Regions from separate parts of the Streptomyces sp. NPDC007983 genome, predicted to be linked through region 1. Evidence: riboswitches for the same ligand, from Rfam matches in the RefSeq annotation. Region 1 holds a riboswitch; each other region holds the start of a gene.
What was found. Region 1 has a riboswitch for thiamine pyrophosphate ahead of thiC (phosphomethylpyrimidine synthase ThiC). Riboswitches for the same ligand answer to the same signal wherever they lie in the genome.

Region 2: it holds a riboswitch for thiamine pyrophosphate, as region 1 does, so the genes downstream of both, ACFZCY_RS27165 (thiamine ABC transporter substrate-binding protein) here and thiC (phosphomethylpyrimidine synthase ThiC) in region 1, are expected to answer to the same signal.
Region 3: it holds a riboswitch for thiamine pyrophosphate, as region 1 does, so the genes downstream of both, thiO (glycine oxidase ThiO) here and thiC (phosphomethylpyrimidine synthase ThiC) in region 1, are expected to answer to the same signal.
Region 4: it holds a riboswitch for thiamine pyrophosphate, as region 1 does, so the genes downstream of both, ACFZCY_RS25810 (cytosine permease) here and thiC (phosphomethylpyrimidine synthase ThiC) in region 1, are expected to answer to the same signal.

Annotation. Positions count from the first base shown of each region.
Region 1 covers NZ_JBIBJI010000001.1:565,062-568,952, reverse strand. Annotated here, with positions in the region: gene ACFZCY_RS02685 (SsgA family sporulation/cell division regulator) at 1-174, shown strand, start outside; gene ACFZCY_RS02680 (YibE/F family protein) at 181-1,668, opposite strand; TPP riboswitch at 1,738-1,854, shown strand; gene thiC (phosphomethylpyrimidine synthase ThiC) at 1,847-3,610, shown strand; gene ACFZCY_RS02670 (TIGR03086 family metal-binding protein) at 3,727-3,891, shown strand, end outside.
Region 2 covers NZ_JBIBJI010000009.1:126,955-130,845, forward strand. Annotated here, with positions in the region: gene ACFZCY_RS27160 (ABC transporter permease subunit) at 1-266, opposite strand, end outside; gene ACFZCY_RS27165 (thiamine ABC transporter substrate-binding protein) at 320-1,393, opposite strand; TPP riboswitch at 1,388-1,491, opposite strand; gene rlmN (23S rRNA (adenine(2503)-C(2))-methyltransferase RlmN) at 1,557-2,663, opposite strand; gene ACFZCY_RS27175 (phosphatidate cytidylyltransferase) at 2,748-3,891, opposite strand, start outside.
Region 3 covers NZ_JBIBJI010000002.1:716,371-720,261, reverse strand. Annotated here, with positions in the region: gene ACFZCY_RS07680 (Rv2175c family DNA-binding protein) at 1-148, opposite strand, end outside; gene ACFZCY_RS07675 (FAD-dependent oxidoreductase) at 260-1,492, opposite strand; TPP riboswitch at 1,690-1,803, shown strand; gene thiO (glycine oxidase ThiO) at 1,801-3,015, shown strand; gene thiS (sulfur carrier protein ThiS) at 3,012-3,212, shown strand; gene ACFZCY_RS07660 (thiazole synthase) at 3,218-3,891, shown strand, end outside.
Region 4 covers NZ_JBIBJI010000008.1:283,855-287,745, reverse strand. Annotated here, with positions in the region: gene ACFZCY_RS25815 (amino acid permease) at 1-1,292, opposite strand, end outside; gene ACFZCY_RS25810 (cytosine permease) at 1,410-2,825, opposite strand; TPP riboswitch at 2,808-2,903, opposite strand; gene ACFZCY_RS25805 (triphosphoribosyl-dephospho-CoA synthase) at 2,917-3,804, opposite strand; gene ACFZCY_RS25800 (dihydroxy-acid dehydratase) at 3,875-3,891, opposite strand, start outside.

The DNA of each region.
Region 1 (3,891 bases):
CTGCAGGTGGGGTCCGAGAGAGCGCTGTTCCGGGCCGGGGCGGCGCCGCTGGTGGCCTTCCTGGACCGTACGGACCGGCTCGTCCCGTTCGGCGAGGAGCCCGCGGCCTGCGATCCGGTCGGCGACCTCGACGCCGAACTGGACCGCATCCTGGCCGAGGACCGCTTCGCGTAGCGCCGGTCAGCGTGCGCGCGCCCGGCGGCGCCGCCCGCGCCCCCGTCCGCCCCCGCTCGCCGCCCCCTTGTTCGCAGCGTTCCCGCTCGCCGCACTCCCGCCCGCCGCACTCCCGCTCGGCGCGCCCCCGCCCGCCCCGCCGCCGTCCGGCGCGTGGTCCGCGGAGACCACCAGCACGGCCAGCGCCGTGGTCACCGGCACCGAGGCGACCAGCCCGATGCTGCCCACCAGCGTGCGGACGATCTCCTCCGCGACGATCTCGCTCGTGGCCACCGTTCCCACCCCGCTGTCCGCGATCGAGAAGAGGAGCAGCAGCGGAAGCGAGGCGCCCGCGTACGCCAGCACCAGGGTGTTCACGACGGACGCGATGTGGTCCCGCCCGATGCGCATCGCGGCCGCGTAGAGCTTGCGGCGGCTCGTCGTGGGGTCCGCCTCCCGCAGCTCCCACACCGCCGAGGTCTGGGTGACCGTCACATCGTCCAGCACCCCCAGCGAACCGATGATCACCCCTGCCAGCAGCAGTCCCTTGATCTCGATGCCCGGATAGAGGCCGTGCACCAGACCGGTCTGGTCGTCGGTGTTGCCGGTCAGCGCCGCCCAGCCGATGAACAGCGAGCCGAGCACCCCGATCAGCAGCAGCGAGACCAGGGTGCCGAGCACGGCGACCGAGGTCCGGGCGCTCAGCCCATGGCACATGTAGAGCGCGAGCAGCATGATCGCGCTGCCCCCGATGACCGCGACCACCAGCGGATTGGAGCCCTGCAGTATCGCCGGGAGGATGAACAGCGTCAGCACCCCGAAGCTGATGGCCAGCGCCACCAGCGCGAAGACGCCGCGCAGCCGGCCGACGGCCACGACCACGAGCGCGAACAGCCCGGCGAGCAGCGCCATCGGGAACGAGCGGTCCACGTCCGAGACCGAGTACTGGAGGTTCTTCGGCGCCTTGGGCGCGTAACTCAGCTTCAGCTCCTGCCCGGCGCTGAACTTCCGTGAGGCGTTCGGCTGGACGATCTCGGGGAACGTACGGCCCTTGTCCTTGCCCGAGGTGACCTCGATGGTGGCCCGCTCGCAGACGCTCTTCCCGCCGCCGGTGGCCCCGCCGCCGCTTCCGCCGGTCGCGCCGCCGCCCGTCCCGCCGCCGGGCGCCGGGGCGCCGCCCTGCTGACCCGGCTCGGTGGGTGCCTGCGGCTGCGCGTTGACGTCGGCGCAGTCGACCTCCTCCACCTTCACCACCCGTCCGGCGGCCGTCTCCTGGTCGAAGCCGAGCCCGCTGCGGCCGTGCGTGGTGTGCTCGGGGCTGCCCGGCCACAGCGCGACCAGCCCGGCGAGGACGGCGACGGCGAAGGGGATGAGCACCACCGCGATGACCTTGCGGAGGCGTGCGGAGACGGGGGCGGCCGGGCCGTGCGCATGGGCATGGCTGTGGCCGTGGGAGTGGGCCTGGCCGGGCACGTGGGGCTGCTCGGGCGGATGGTCCTGCTGTGTCGCGGTCACCGTCGCATCATCGCAAGAGAGCGAGGCCCCCTGTTCAGGGATGCGGGGAAACCGTTAGCGTGGGGGCACCTTTGCAATCGCGGGAGCTCGGAGCACCGGGCTGAGAGGGCGCTGACGCGACAGCTGCGCCGACCGCTGAACCTGTTACCGGGTAATGCCGGCGTAGGGAGTGGGTCTCATGACTCAGCAGGATGCACACATGCGCGAAAACGCCGGCGATTTCGGCTGGCACAAGGGATATGTCACGGGTTCCCGCCCGGACATCCAGGTCCCGGTGCGTCGCGTGCACCTCACCAATGGCCAGGACGTGACGCTGTACGACACCTCCGGCCCGTACACCGACCCCCACATCGACACCGACGTCCGCCGTGGCCTCGCGCCGCTGCGGCAGAACTGGATCATCGCCCGCGGCGACACCGAGGAGTACTCCGGCCGCCCGGCCAGGCCGGAGGACGACGGGGTCAAACACACCTCGCCCCGCGGCGGCCTGCGCAACCTCGACGCGGTCTTCCCCGGACGGCCGCGCCAGCCCCGCCGGTCCCGTGACGGCGCCGCCGTCACCCAACTCGCGTACGCCCGCCGGGGCGAGGTCACCGCGGAGATGGAGTACGTGGCGCTCCGCGAGAACGTCTCCCCCGAGGTGGTCCGCGAGGAGATCGCGGCGGGCCGGGCCGTACTGCCCGCCAACGTCAACCACCCGGAGATCGAGCCGATGATCATCGGCAAGCGGTTCCTGGTGAAGGTCAACGCCAACATCGGCAACTCCGCCGTCACCTCGTCCATCGAGGAAGAGGTCGAGAAGATGACCTGGGCGACCCGCTGGGGCGCCGACACGGTCATGGACCTCTCGACCGGCCGCAACATCCACACCACCCGCGAGTGGGTGCTGCGCAACTCCCCGGTGCCGATCGGCACCGTGCCGCTCTACCAGGCGCTGGAGAAGGTCGACGGCAAGGCCGAGGAGCTGACCTGGGAGGTCTACAAGGACACCGTCATCGAACAGGCCGAGCAGGGCGTCGACTACATGACGGTGCACGCGGGCGTGCGGCTGCCGTACGTCCCCCTGACCGCCCGCCGCAAGACCGGCATCGTCTCCCGCGGCGGCTCGATCATGGCCGCCTGGTGCCTGGCCCACCATCAGGAGTCGTTCCTCTACACCCACTTCGAGGAGCTGTGCGAGATCCTCGCGGCGTACGACGTCACCTACTCGCTCGGTGACGGACTGCGCCCCGGATCCATCGCCGACGCCAACGACGAGGCCCAGTTCGCGGAGCTGCGCACGCTCGGCGAACTCAACCGGACCGCCAAGGAGCACGGCGTCCAGACCATGATCGAGGGACCGGGCCATGTCCCGATGCACAAGATCAAGGAGAACGTCGACCTCCAGCAGGAGATCTGCGAGGAGGCCCCCTTCTACACCCTGGGCCCCCTCACCACGGATGTCGCGCCCGCCTACGACCACATCACCTCGGGCATCGGCGCCGCGATGATCGCTTGGTGGGGCACGGCGATGCTCTGCTATGTCACCCCCAAGGAGCACCTGGGGCTGCCGGACCGCGACGACGTGAAGACCGGCGTGATCACCTACAAGATCGCCGCCCACGCCGCCGATCTGGCCAAGGGCCGCCCCGACGCCCAGGCCTGGGACGACGCGCTCTCCGACGCGCGCTTCGAGTTCCGCTGGGAGGACCAGTTCAACCTGGCCCTCGACCCGGACACGGCGCGCTCGTTCCACGACGAGACGCTTCCGGCGGAGCCCGCGAAGACGGCGCACTTCTGCTCCATGTGCGGGCCCAAGTTCTGCTCCATGAAGATCAGCCACGACATCCGGCGCGAGCACGGCGACGCGATGGACGAGGCGGAGGCGGAGGCCGGGATGGCGGAGAAGTCCCGCGAGTTCGCCGCCGCGGGCAACCGGGTCTATCTGCCGATCGCCGACTGACCCCGACCGGCCGGCCGGAGACCCGGGCCCGCCGCCGTGACCCCTCGTCGCGGCGGCGGGCCCGTGCTTGGGTGGGCTGTCACTGAAACACCCGTACGAGCCCTCCGGAGCAGCCCATGGACAACCTGCGCGCACTGCGTATCGCCAACGAAGCCTTCGCCGCACACCTTGACGGCATCGGGGACGACGAATGGGCGCTGGCCACTCCGTGCAGTGAGTGGACGGTGCGGGAGCTGGTGGGGCACGTCCTCCTGGGGCATGCGCATCTGGTGTCCGTCCTG
Region 2 (3,891 bases), on a different contig from region 1:
GTCACCACGGCGCGCAGCAGCCCCTTGCCGGGGAAGGCGAAGCGGGCGAAGACGTACGCCCCGGGCAGCGCGACCGCCAGCGTCAGCCCGGTCGAGGCGGCCGCCTGCCAGCCGGTGAACCACAGGGTGTGCAGGACGGACGGGTCGCCCAGCACCTCGGGTATCCGCCCGAGCCGCCACCGGCCGTCGACGCGCAGCCCGCGGGTGACGATCGCGGCCACCGGATACGCGAAGAAGACGGCGAAGAAGGCGAGCGGCACGGCCATCAGGGCGAGCCGCAGGGCGGCGCCGCGCGGCCCGCCGCGGCCGGCCGCGGGCTTTACAGAACGAGCGAGGACCATGCCTTGACCCACGGCTCACGGTTCTCGGCGATCTTCCGCGGCGGCAGGGTGGCCGAGTCGGCGACCTTGACCCCGTACCGGGTGAAGACCTCCGGCAGCTTGGCGTCCTCGCGCACCGGATTGACGTACATGTTCAGCGGTACGTCCTCCTGGAAGCGCTTGGTCAGCAGGAAGTCCAGCAGCGCCTTGCCGCCCTTGGTGTTGCCCCCGCCCTTCAGCAGCCCGGCGAACTCCGTCTGCCGGAAGCAGGTGCCGTCCGCCACCCCGGTCGGGGCCTTGACGGGCTTCGACTTCGCGTCCGCCACCTCGGCGGGCGGGCTGGAGGCGTACGAGACGACGAGCGGCTTGTCCCCCTTGGCGCCGCCCGCCGAGCCGGAGAAGCGGTCGTAGTACGCCTGCTCCCAGCCGTCGACCACCTCGACGCCGTTGGCCCGCAGCTTCTTCCAGTAGTCCCGCCAGCCGTGGTCGCCGTAGCGGGCGGCGGTGCCGAGCAGGAAGGCGAGGCCGGGGGACGAGGTGGCGGCGTTCTCGGTGACCAGCAGGTTCTTGTACGCGGGCTTGGTCAGGTCGGCGAACGTCCTGGGCGGCGCGAGCTTCTCGCGCTCGAAGTAGGCGCGGTCGTAGTTGACGCAGATGTCGCCGTAGTCGACCGGTGTGACGCGGTGCTTCGCCCGGTCGGGCTGGAAGGCCGCGGGGACCTTGTCCAGCCCCTTCGCCTCGTACGGCGTGAACAGGTCGTTGTCCAGCGCGCGGGAGAGGAGGGTGTTGTCCACGCCGAAGAACACATCGCCCTGCGGATGGCCCTTGGACAGGATCGCCTGGTTGACAGCGGCCCCCGCGTCACCACCGGCCTGCACCCGCACCTTGTAGCCGGTCTTGCGCGTGAACTCCTTGAGGACCGCCTTGGACGCCGCGAACGAGTCGTGCGAGACCAGGGTGACGATCTTGGAGTCCTTGCCGTCCGCCGCGCCCCCACCGCAGCCCGCGAGGACGCCGGCGCCGAGGGAGGCCACGAGGGCGGCGGTGACGGCACGCCGAAGATGGCTGTTCATGCTGGGCTGACTCCCTACGCCGGTATGACCCGGATCAGGTTGGAGGGTCTGCGGCCGGGCCGCACTCTCAGCGCTGTCGCGCTCCCCTGTCGGAATGTTCATTTGTGCGTCGTCGCTGGATGGTTGTACGACGGTGGTGCGAAGGCACCGTATCAGCCGGTGGTCAGCGCTCCGTGGCCGCCAGCTGGCCGCACGCCCCGTCGATCTCCTGCCCCCGGGTGTCCCGGACGGTCACCGGCACCCCGTGCGCCTCCAGGGCCGCCACGAACGCCTTCTCGTCCTCGGGCCGGGACGCCGTCCACTTGGAGCCGGGCGTCGGGTTGAGCGGGATGAGGTTGACGTGCACCCGATGGCCCTTGAGCAGCCTGCCGAGCAGATCGGCGCGCCACGCCTGGTCGTTGATGTCCTTGATCAGGGCGTACTCGATGGAGATCCGGCGGCCCGACTTCTCCGCGTACTCCCACGCCGCGTCCAGGACCTCGCGCACCTTCCAGCGGGTGTTGACCGGGACGAGGGTGTCGCGCAGCTCGTCGTCGGGCGCGTGCAGGGACACCGCGAGCCGGCATTTGAAGCCCTCGTCGGCGAACCGCAGCATCGCCGGGACCAGCCCCACGGTCGAGACGGTGATCCCGCGCTGGGACAGGCCCAGGCCGTCCGGCTCGGGGTCGGTGAGCCGCCGGATGGCGCCGATGACCCGGTTGTAGTTGGCCAGCGGCTCGCCCATGCCCATGAAGACGATGTTGGACAGCCGGGCCGGGCCTCCCGGGATCTCGCCATCGCGCAGCGCGCGCATGCCGTCGACGATCTGGTGCACGATCTCGGCGGTGGACAGATTGCGGTCCAGACCCGCCTGGCCGGTGGCGCAGAACGGGCAGTTCATGCCGCAGCCCGCCTGGGAGCTGATGCACATGGTGACCCGGTCCGGGTAGCGCATCAGCACGGACTCGACGAGCGTGCCGTCGAAGAGCCGCCACAGGGTCTTGCGGGTGGTGTCGTCGTCGCAGCTGATGTGCCGCACCACGCTCATGAGGTCCGGCAGCAGCTCGGCCGCGAGCTTCTCGCGCGCGGCGGCCGGTACGTCGGTCCACTGGGCGGGGTCGTCGGTGTAGCGGGCGAAGTAGTGACGCGACACCTGACCGGCCCGGAAGGGCTTCTCCCCGAGGGCGGCGACGGCCTCGCGGCGCTCGGCGGGCGTGAGGTCGGCGAGGTGCCGCGGGGGCTTCTTGGCCCCACGCGGCACGGCGAAAGTGAGTTCTCCGGGCTTAGGCATGGCCGTACCAGTGTCGCAGACATGCGGAAGGCCCCGCGCCACGGGCGGTGCGGGGCCTTGAGCGGCAGCGATGCCGTACGGGGGTCAGCCGCCGCCCACGAAGATCACCAGCAGCAGCCACACCACGGGGGCGGTGGGCAGCAGCGAGTCGAGCCGGTCCATGATCCCGCCGTGGCCGGGCAGCAGCTTGCCCATGTCCTTGATGCCGAGGTCACGCTTGATCATGGACTCGCCGAGGTCCCCCAGGGTCGCGCTGACCGCGACGGCCAGGCCGAGCAGCAGCCCCTGCCACCACACGCCGCCCTCGATGAGGTACTGCATGCACAGCGCCCCCACGACCATCGCGAACGCCACCGCGCCCAGCAGCCCCTCGCGGGTCTTGCCGGGGCTGATGCGAGGCGCGAGCGGATGCTTGCCGAAACGCCAGCCGACCGCGTACGCGCCGGTGTCGCTGACCACCGTCAGCAGCAGGAAGGTCAGCACCCGCTGCGCGCCGTCGGGCGCGGCCAGTATGAGCGCCACGAAGGTGGCGAGGAACGGCACGTAGAAGGCGGCGAAGACGCCCGCGGTGACATCTCTGAGGTAGTTGTCGGGTGGCTCGGTCATCCGCCACACGAGCACGGCGAGCGCCGTGAGCGACACCGCCACCCATGCGCCCTGCGCCCCGCGCACATAGCCCGCGACGACCATGGCGACGCCGCCGACGGCGAGCGGCACCAGGGGGACCCGGATGTCCTTCCGCTCGGCCAGCCGGGAGGTCAGCTCCCACAGCCCGACGACCACGGCGACCGCTATCACGCCGATGAACACCGGCTTGTAGATGAAGAGCGAGGCGATGATGATCACGCCCAGCCCGACGCCCACGCCTATCGCGGCCCGCAGATCGCGGCCCGCGCTCTTCTTCTTCGCACCCTGATCGCCGCCACCGCCGGGCGCGCTGCCCGCGGACTCGGGGCCGGAAGCGGGGGGTGCCGGCGGCTGCCCGGGGGGCTGCCGGGGTCCGGGCCGCGGCTCCTGCTCATCGCGGAACAAGGGGCCGCCCGGCCGGGCGGCCCCCCGGTCACGGCCGGCGGCGTCGCCGGGGTCGCCGCCTGCGTGCGGCACGGTGGGCATGGGGCGAGTCTGCGCCGCTTCGGCCACCTCGTGCGCGGGACCCGCCGAAGAAGGGGGCACCTCCCAGCCGTAGCCGGGGGAGGTGCCCTGATCAGTCGGTCCCCAGAGTCCGGCG
Region 3 (3,891 bases), on a different contig from region 1:
GGTTCTCGCCACGGCGCACCGCGATCAGCTGGCCCTCCTTGACCAACTGCCTCACGCGGGTCACCTCGACGCCCAGCCGGTCGGCGACGTCGGGGAGAGTGAGCCAGGCGGGGACGAGAGCATCGATCTTTGCGTCAATCTCGGTCACAGAACAAGCCTGCCATCTGGGACTGACAGTGGGTAGCCGGGCGTCCGCCGCGCGGGCCGCGGGGTGCGGGGGCCGCCGGGCCCCGCACCCCCGCCCGGGGGCACCGGCGGGTCACAGAACGGCCGACTTCAGCGGCACCGACGGATCCGCGGCCCGGGTCCGGTCCAGCCGGGCGCCGCGTTCGATCAGCTTGCGGCCCTGGGCCAGATCGCGCGGACGGCCGACGGCCAGCAGGGCGACCAGGGCCCCGTCCCGCAGCCAGCACACCGACCAGGCGGCGCCGTCCGGGTCGCCCCGCCAGACCAGTTCGTCGGCGTCCGAGTGGTGTCCGGCGTACTGCACGAACCGCCCGAACTGCTCGGACCAGAAGTACGGCACCGGGTCGTAGACCTGGCCGGGGAAGTGCGCGGTGCGGCTGCCCACCACGTTGGCGGCGACCGTCCGCGGCCCCTGGAGCGCGTTGTCCCAGTGGTGCACCAGCAGCCGGGTCCCGTAACGGGCGGAGGGGAAGGACGCGCAGTCGCCGACGGCGTACACGTCCGGCGCCGAGGTGCGCAGCCCCTCGTCGGCGGCGACGGACCGGTCCTCGGCGAGTTCCACGCCCGAACCGGCCAGCCAGCCGGTCGCGGGCCGGGCGCCGATGCCGACGACCACCGCACCGGCCCGCAGCCGGGTGCCATCGCCGAGCTGCAGCCCGTTCCGGTCGAGCGCGGTCACCCGCGCGCCGGTGACCAGGGTGGCGCCGTAGTCCGCGTACCAGCCGGTCATATGGGCGGCGACCTCCGCCGGGAGGGCGCCGACGAGCGGCCGGTCCGCGGCCTCGACGACCGTCACCGTGCAGCCCGCCTCGCGGGCCGCGGTCGCGAACTCCGCGCCGATCCAGCCCGCCCCGACCACCACGATCTCGCCCTGTCCGGCGAGCACCGGGCGCAGCCGCTCGGCGTCGTCCAGGGTGCGCAGGAGGTGGACGCCCGGCACGTCCTCGCTGCCGGGCAGGGCGATCGGCTCGGCGCCGGTGGCGATCACCAGGACGTCGTACGGGATCGGGCCCGATCCGGTCCCCACCGTCCGCCCGCCGGTGTCCAGCCCGGTCACCGGGACGCCGAGGCGCAGCTCGATGCCGAGCGCGGCGAAGTCCACGTCGAACGCGGACCCCTCGGCCTTGCCGAGCAGCACGGCCTTGGACAGCGGCGGCCGGTCGTACGGCTGATGGGGCTCGGCGCCCAGCAGCAGGATCTCCCCGGCCCAGCCCTGCTCCCGCAGCGCGACGGCGGTCTGCACCCCCGCCATGCCCGCGCCGACGATCACCACCCGCTGTCCGCCGCCACCCGCCGAGGACGCCATCGTCTTCGTCGTCTCATCGCTCACACGATCACTGTATTGCGGCAGGTGGGGCGGACCGCAGAGCGCACGACGAGATCTCGGGCACAGCCCGGCCGGCCGGACGGCCGTCGTACGGGCGGGCCGCGGGGCCCGGCGCCCCTGCCGCGCCCGGGGCGCTCCCTTCCGGGCGATTCGGGGCGCGTACTAGGGTGGCGGGACAGAGCACTCGCGGGAGCCCGGGCGCACCGGGCTGAGAGGGAGGCTGGCGCGGCCTCCGACCGTACGAACCTGATCCGGGTCATGCCGGCGAAGGGAGGGGGCAACCGCCCATGCACACGCCACCACACACAGCACGTGAGGCACCCACCGGTGACGCGCCGTACGACGTCCTCGTCATCGGCGGCGGCATCATCGGCCTGGTCACGGCCTGGCGGGCGGCCCAGCGGGGCTTGCGCACCGCCGTCGCCGACCCGGCGCCCGGCGGCGGGGCCGCCCAGGTCGCGGCCGGGATGCTGGCGGCCGTCACCGAGCTGCACTACGGCGAGCAGACCCTGCTCGGGCTGAATCTGGCCTCGGCGCGCCGCTATCCGTCCTTCGTGGCGGAGCTGGAGGAGGCGAGCGGCCACGACCTGGGCTTTCGCACCTGCGGCACGCTCTCGGTCGCGCTCGACGCGGACGACCGCGCGCATCTGCGGGAGCTGCACGCCTTCCAGCAGCGGCTCGGGCTGGACGCCCAGTGGCTGACCGGCCGCGAATGCCGGCGCCTTGAGCCGATGCTCGCGCCGGGCGTGCGCGGGGGCCTGCGCGTCGACGGCGACCACCAGGTCGACCCGCGGCGGCTGGCGGCGGCGCTGCTGACGGCGTGCGAGCGTGCCGGGGTGGCCCTCCACCGCGTCCGCGCGGAGCGGCTGCTGCTGGACGGCGACCGGGCCGCCGGGGCCGAGCTGGCCGACGGTACCCGGCTGGCCGCCGAGCAGACCGTGCTGGCCGCCGGCAGCCTCAGCGGGCGGCTCCCGGGCGTCCCCGAGGAGGTCCTGCCGCCCGTACGTCCCGTCAAGGGCCAGGTCCTGCGGCTGTCGGTGCCCGGCCCGTACGCGCCCTTCCTGTCCCGGACCGTGCGGGCCGTGGTGCGCGGCGGGCATGTCTACCTCGTCCCGCGCGAGAACGGCGAGCTGGTCGTCGGCGCGACCACCGAGGAGCTGGGCTGGGACACCACGGTCACCGCGGGCGGGGTGTACGAGCTGCTGCGCGACGCGCACGAGCTGGTGCCCGGCATCACCGAGCTGCCGCTCGTCGAGACCCGCGCCGGGCTGCGCCCCGGCTCCCCCGACAACGCCCCGCTGCTCGGACCGACCGCGCTGCCGGGCCTCCAGCTGGCCACCGGCCACTACCGCAACGGCGTCCTGCTCACCCCGATCACCGGCGATGTCATGGCCGAGGTGCTGACCAGCGGCGAACTGCCGCCCGAGGCACGGCCGTTCTCCCCGCGCCGCTTCGCGGCCACCGCGCCCCACACCGCAGCAGTACAGGAGCACATCGCATGACCGTCACCGTGAACGGCGAGCCCCGCGAGCTGCCCGACGGCACCACCCTCGACGGGGTCGTCGCGACCCTCACCCAGGCGCCCTCGGGCGTCGCCGCGGCCGTCAACGAGACGGTCGTCCCGCGCGGCCAGTGGCCCGCGACCCCGCTCGGCGACGGCGATCGCGTCGAGGTCCTCACCGCGGTCCAAGGAGGCTGAACCAGATGTCTCACCCCACACCACAGGCCACGACGCTCGACGAGGTCCTCACCGACGCCGATCCGCTCACCATCGCCGATACGACCTTCGGCTCCCGCCTGATCATGGGCACCGGCGGCGCGCCCAGCCTGGACGTCCTGGAGCGCTCGCTGCTCGCCTCCGGCACCGAGCTGACCACGGTCGCCATGCGCCGCCTGGACCCCACGGTGCAGGGCTCGGTGCTGTCCGTACTGAACCGGCACGGCATCCGCCCGCTGCCCAACACCGCGGGCTGCTTCACCGCCGGGGAGGCCGTGCTGACCGCCCGGCTCGCCCGCGAGGCCCTGGGCACCGACTGGGTGAAGCTGGAGGTCGTCGCCGACGAGCGCACCCTGCTCCCCGACCCCATCGAGCTGCTGGAGGCCGCCGAGACCCTGGTGGACGACGGCTTCACCGTCCTGCCGTACACCAACGACGATCCGGTGCTGGCCCGGAAGCTGGAGGATGTCGGCTGCGCCGCGATCATGCCGCTGGGCTCGCCGATCGGCTCCGGCCTCGGCATCCGCAACCCGCACAACTTCCAGCTCATCACCGAGCGCGCCGGGGTGCCGGTGATCCTCGACGCGGGCGCGGGCACGGCGTCCGACGCCGCGCTGGCCATGGAGCTGGGCTGCGCGGCCGTCATGCTGGCCTCGGCCGT
Region 4 (3,891 bases), on a different contig from region 1:
AACTCGCTGGCCACGACGAAGCTGAGGGGCGCGATCCAGCGCACCCCCGGCACCTGCCCGTCCGCCCGGGACACTCCCCGCTCCCGGTCGTGTGCCCGGAACACCGCGACGGCCACCGCCGAGGCGGCGTAGATGAGCAGATACATGTCGCCCATCACGCTCACGATGTCCTGCCAGCCACCGAACGGCAGCATGAAGATGACGATGACCGCGAGGTTGAGCAGCAACGCCCGGCGTGCCGTGCCCGAGCGGGGGTCGATGCGCATGAAGAAGCGCGGCAGCAGGCCGTTCTTGGCCAGGGCGTAGGTGTGCCGGGCGTTGATCGCCACCCCGACGTAGGCGGAACCGCCCGGGGAGATCACGGCGTCCGCGTACAGCAGCGTGGCCAGCCAGTGCAGATTGAGGATGAGGGCGAGCTGGCCGAACGGCGACTCGAAGTTGACCCCCTGCCAGCCGTTGGCCAGCGCGGAGTCCGGCACCGTGTACAGGAAGGCCAGCTGGAGCCCGAGGTAGACCAGCACGGCGAGGCCGATGCCGGTGAGCACCGCGGCCGGTACGGTACGCCGCGGATTGCGGGCCTCGCCGGAGAAGTCCAGCGGGGCCTGGAACCCGTTGACGGAGTACACGATGCCGCCGCCGGCGAGGGCGGTCAGGCAGGCCACGTAACCGTACGGGGCGAAGCCGCCGTGTTCGGTGAGGCGCCCGGAGTGGGTGCCCGACAGGAACAGCGCGGCGACGGTGACGAGGGGGACGACGACCTTGAACACCGACACCAGGTTGTTGAGCCGGGCGAATATCCGCACGGCGAACCAGTTGAGCGCGGTGAGGACGACGCTCAGCCCGACGGCCACGCCGAGACCCGGCAGGGTGAGCCTGCCGCCGTCGTAGAGCCACGGCAGATAGTGCGCGGCGTACTGCATGATCGCGCTGATCTCCGCGGCCGTACCGCCGACGGACAGCACGACCGACCAGCCGACCATCGTGCCGACCAGCCGCCCGCTGGCGTACAGCGGCCACCGCACGGTGCCTCCGCCCTCCGGTCGGGTGGCGCCCAGCTCCACCATGACCAGGGCGATCAGGGCGCACAGCACCCCCGCCGCGATCCAGGACAGCAGCGCGGCGGGCCCGGCCGTCTGGGCGGCGTACAGGGCCGCGAACAGCCAGCCGGATCCCAGGATGTTGGAGAACCCGATCGCGGTCAGGCCCCAGAAACCGAGGTCCTTGTGGAGTCTGCGTTCCTCGGCGAGCACCGCCGGGGCGGCGATGGACTCCACCGACTGGTTCTGCGGCACGTGGCACGTCTCCTCGGGTGGTGCGGAATTCAACAGGAGCCAGGGTGCCACGCCTGCCGCCGTGCCTGGTCGCCGGATGCCGTGTGACGTGCGGATACGGCCGCGAGCGGCCGTGCCTCACCGAGCCGCGCCGCGCCGGGCCCTGAGCGGGACGTAGACGATGAGCGCCACGAGGAAGGCGGCGTAGTAGGCGAGGTCGGCGCCGTGCAGCGCGGCGGCCACCGGGCCCGTGTACAGGCTGGTGTCCATGAACGGCACCGCGGCGGCGAAGGCGGCGCCGAACGCCAGGAGCGCGGGCCACCACGGCTGCGGGCGGGCGCTCTCGGCGGCCAGGTCGACCGGCGCACCGCCCCGGGCCCGGGCGCGGGCGAACCAGTCGACGGCCACGACGGCGACGAAGCCGGGGATCCAGTAGCCGACGAACAGCAGCACGTTCTGGAAGCGGGCGGTGGTGTCGGCGGCGTGCATCCACAGCACCAGAGGGAAGCCGAGCGCGGCGGCGAGGGCCGCGGCCAGCGGCCGGGGGATGCGGACACCGGCGGTCTGCAGGGCCAGGGAGCCGCTGTAGTCGTTCATGGCGTTGCTGCACAGCGCGGCGAGCGCCACGGCCAGCAGTCCGAACGCGCCGAGCGCCCCTCCGCCCAGGGCCGCGTCGACGCCGCGGGCGGTCTGGTCGGTGAAGACGGAGGCCCCCCACAGCCCGAGCGCCTGCACGGCCACGAAGGACACGGTGACGCCGAGCAGGGTGCACCAGAACATGCGGGGCAGGGAGGTGGCGCGAGGCAGATAGCGGCTGAAGTCGCTGGCGTACGGCGCCCACGACAGCGCCAGGCTCAGGGCGATCGTGCTGGTCAGGACGAACGCGCCGACGCGGTCGGCGCCGTGGGCCGACCCGGTGGCGGCGGGGTGGACGCCGTCGAGCAGCCGGATGGCCAGGGTGGCGAAGGCGGCGGCGAGGACGAAGGTCATCAGCTTCTGCATCCGGTGGATGGCCTCGTAGCCCAGCACCCCGAGCGCCCCCTGGGCGGCCATCATGAGCAGCACCCCCAGCCAGAACGGCAGCCCGCACAGCCGGGCCAGCGCGTCACCGCCGAACAGGCCGATGAGCGCGTCCCAGGCGACCGAGGACAGCCACTGCAGGACGCCGGGCACCGCCACGCCCCGGCCGAACGCCAACCGCGCCAGGGGCAGCTGCCCGGCCCCGGTCCGGCTGCCCCACGTGCCCAGATACGCGGTGGGTACGGCGCCGATGAGGGTGCCCAGGACGACGGCGGCCAGCGCGGTGGCGAAGTCCAGGCCGAGAGAGATGCCGACGGTGCCGGTGAACACGCCGGTCATGGTCAGGTTCGGGGCGAACCACACGGTGAACAGGCGCCCCGGCCCGCCGTAGCGGTGGCTTTCCGGCACCGGCGCGATCCCGCGCGCCTCGACGCGCAGATCCCCGGGCGCGGTGGGCATCCGCCCGTCGAAGACGGATTCCGCGCCGGTGAACGCCGGATCGGTGGCAGCATGCGGCCGTGGCATCGATGACATCCCTCCGCCAGTATTAACTGGTTCAGGTTCGACGGGTGTGATCTCAGCCCCCGCGTGGGGGCACCCCGTGTCCGGTGGAGCGCCCTTAAGGCTAACCCCTCGCCCCGTGGTCCCGGCCCCGGGGGCGATCCAGGGGCCGGGCCGCGGCCGGGAGCGTGTCGAAGAACAGCGCCCCGGCCAGCAGCGCGGCGCTTCCCCGGGGCGCGACGCCCGTCTCGCGCAGCTCGGCGTCGAAGGCGGCGAGGGCGGCGGCGCCCGGGGCCGTCGCGGTGCCGCCCGCCTCCAGCACACCGCGCGCCCCGTCCTGCACCCTCCGGAGGGCGGGCGGCCCCGCCTGGTACAGCGGGCCGGTGTCCTGGAGGGTGCTCATCACGGTGAGCAGCGCGTCGAGGCGGGCCTGGGTCTCGGTGGCGCCCGCTGCGCGCGCCGCCGACAGGGCGTCCAGGGCGCGGCGTACGTGCGGGAAGGCGGCCCGCGCCTCGCCGCGCGCGCCCGCCGCCCCGTAGGTGGCGGAGACCTGCGACCCCGCCGAGGGCCTGCGCGGGGCGCCACGGTCGGCGTGGGTCGCGAGCTGCCGGGCGGTGGCGGTCAGCTCCCGGGGGGCTGCGCCGGGCTGCAGGGCGGCGGCCGCGACCAGCAGCCCCAGCACCCACAGCGCCCCGTGGTGCGGACGGCCGGTGGCCGGGCCGCCGCCGGCCCGCGCCATGGTCCACTCGGCGCAGCGGCCGATGGCGCCCAGCTCCTCGCGGAGCGCCCGGGTCGGCTCGCCGGGGCGGCGGGCGGCGGCGGCCATGGCCGTGAACCCGGGGGCCAGCGCCTTGGCCGACCAGCGCAGCGCGAGCAGATCGGTGCCGGTGGCGCGGGCCTGGAGGTCGCGGGTGTCCGCGAGGCCCGGTTTGGGGGTCAGCTCCGCCTGGGAGATCAGGGCTCGTACGGCGGTCCGCGCCAGTGCCTCGTCCATGGAACGCGTCGTGGGCATGCCCGGAGGGTAGGGGGCGAACCTTTCCCGGGCCTGGGCCCTTCCTGTGATTCCGCTGTGTGCGGGCCCGTCAGTGCGATTCCCTGG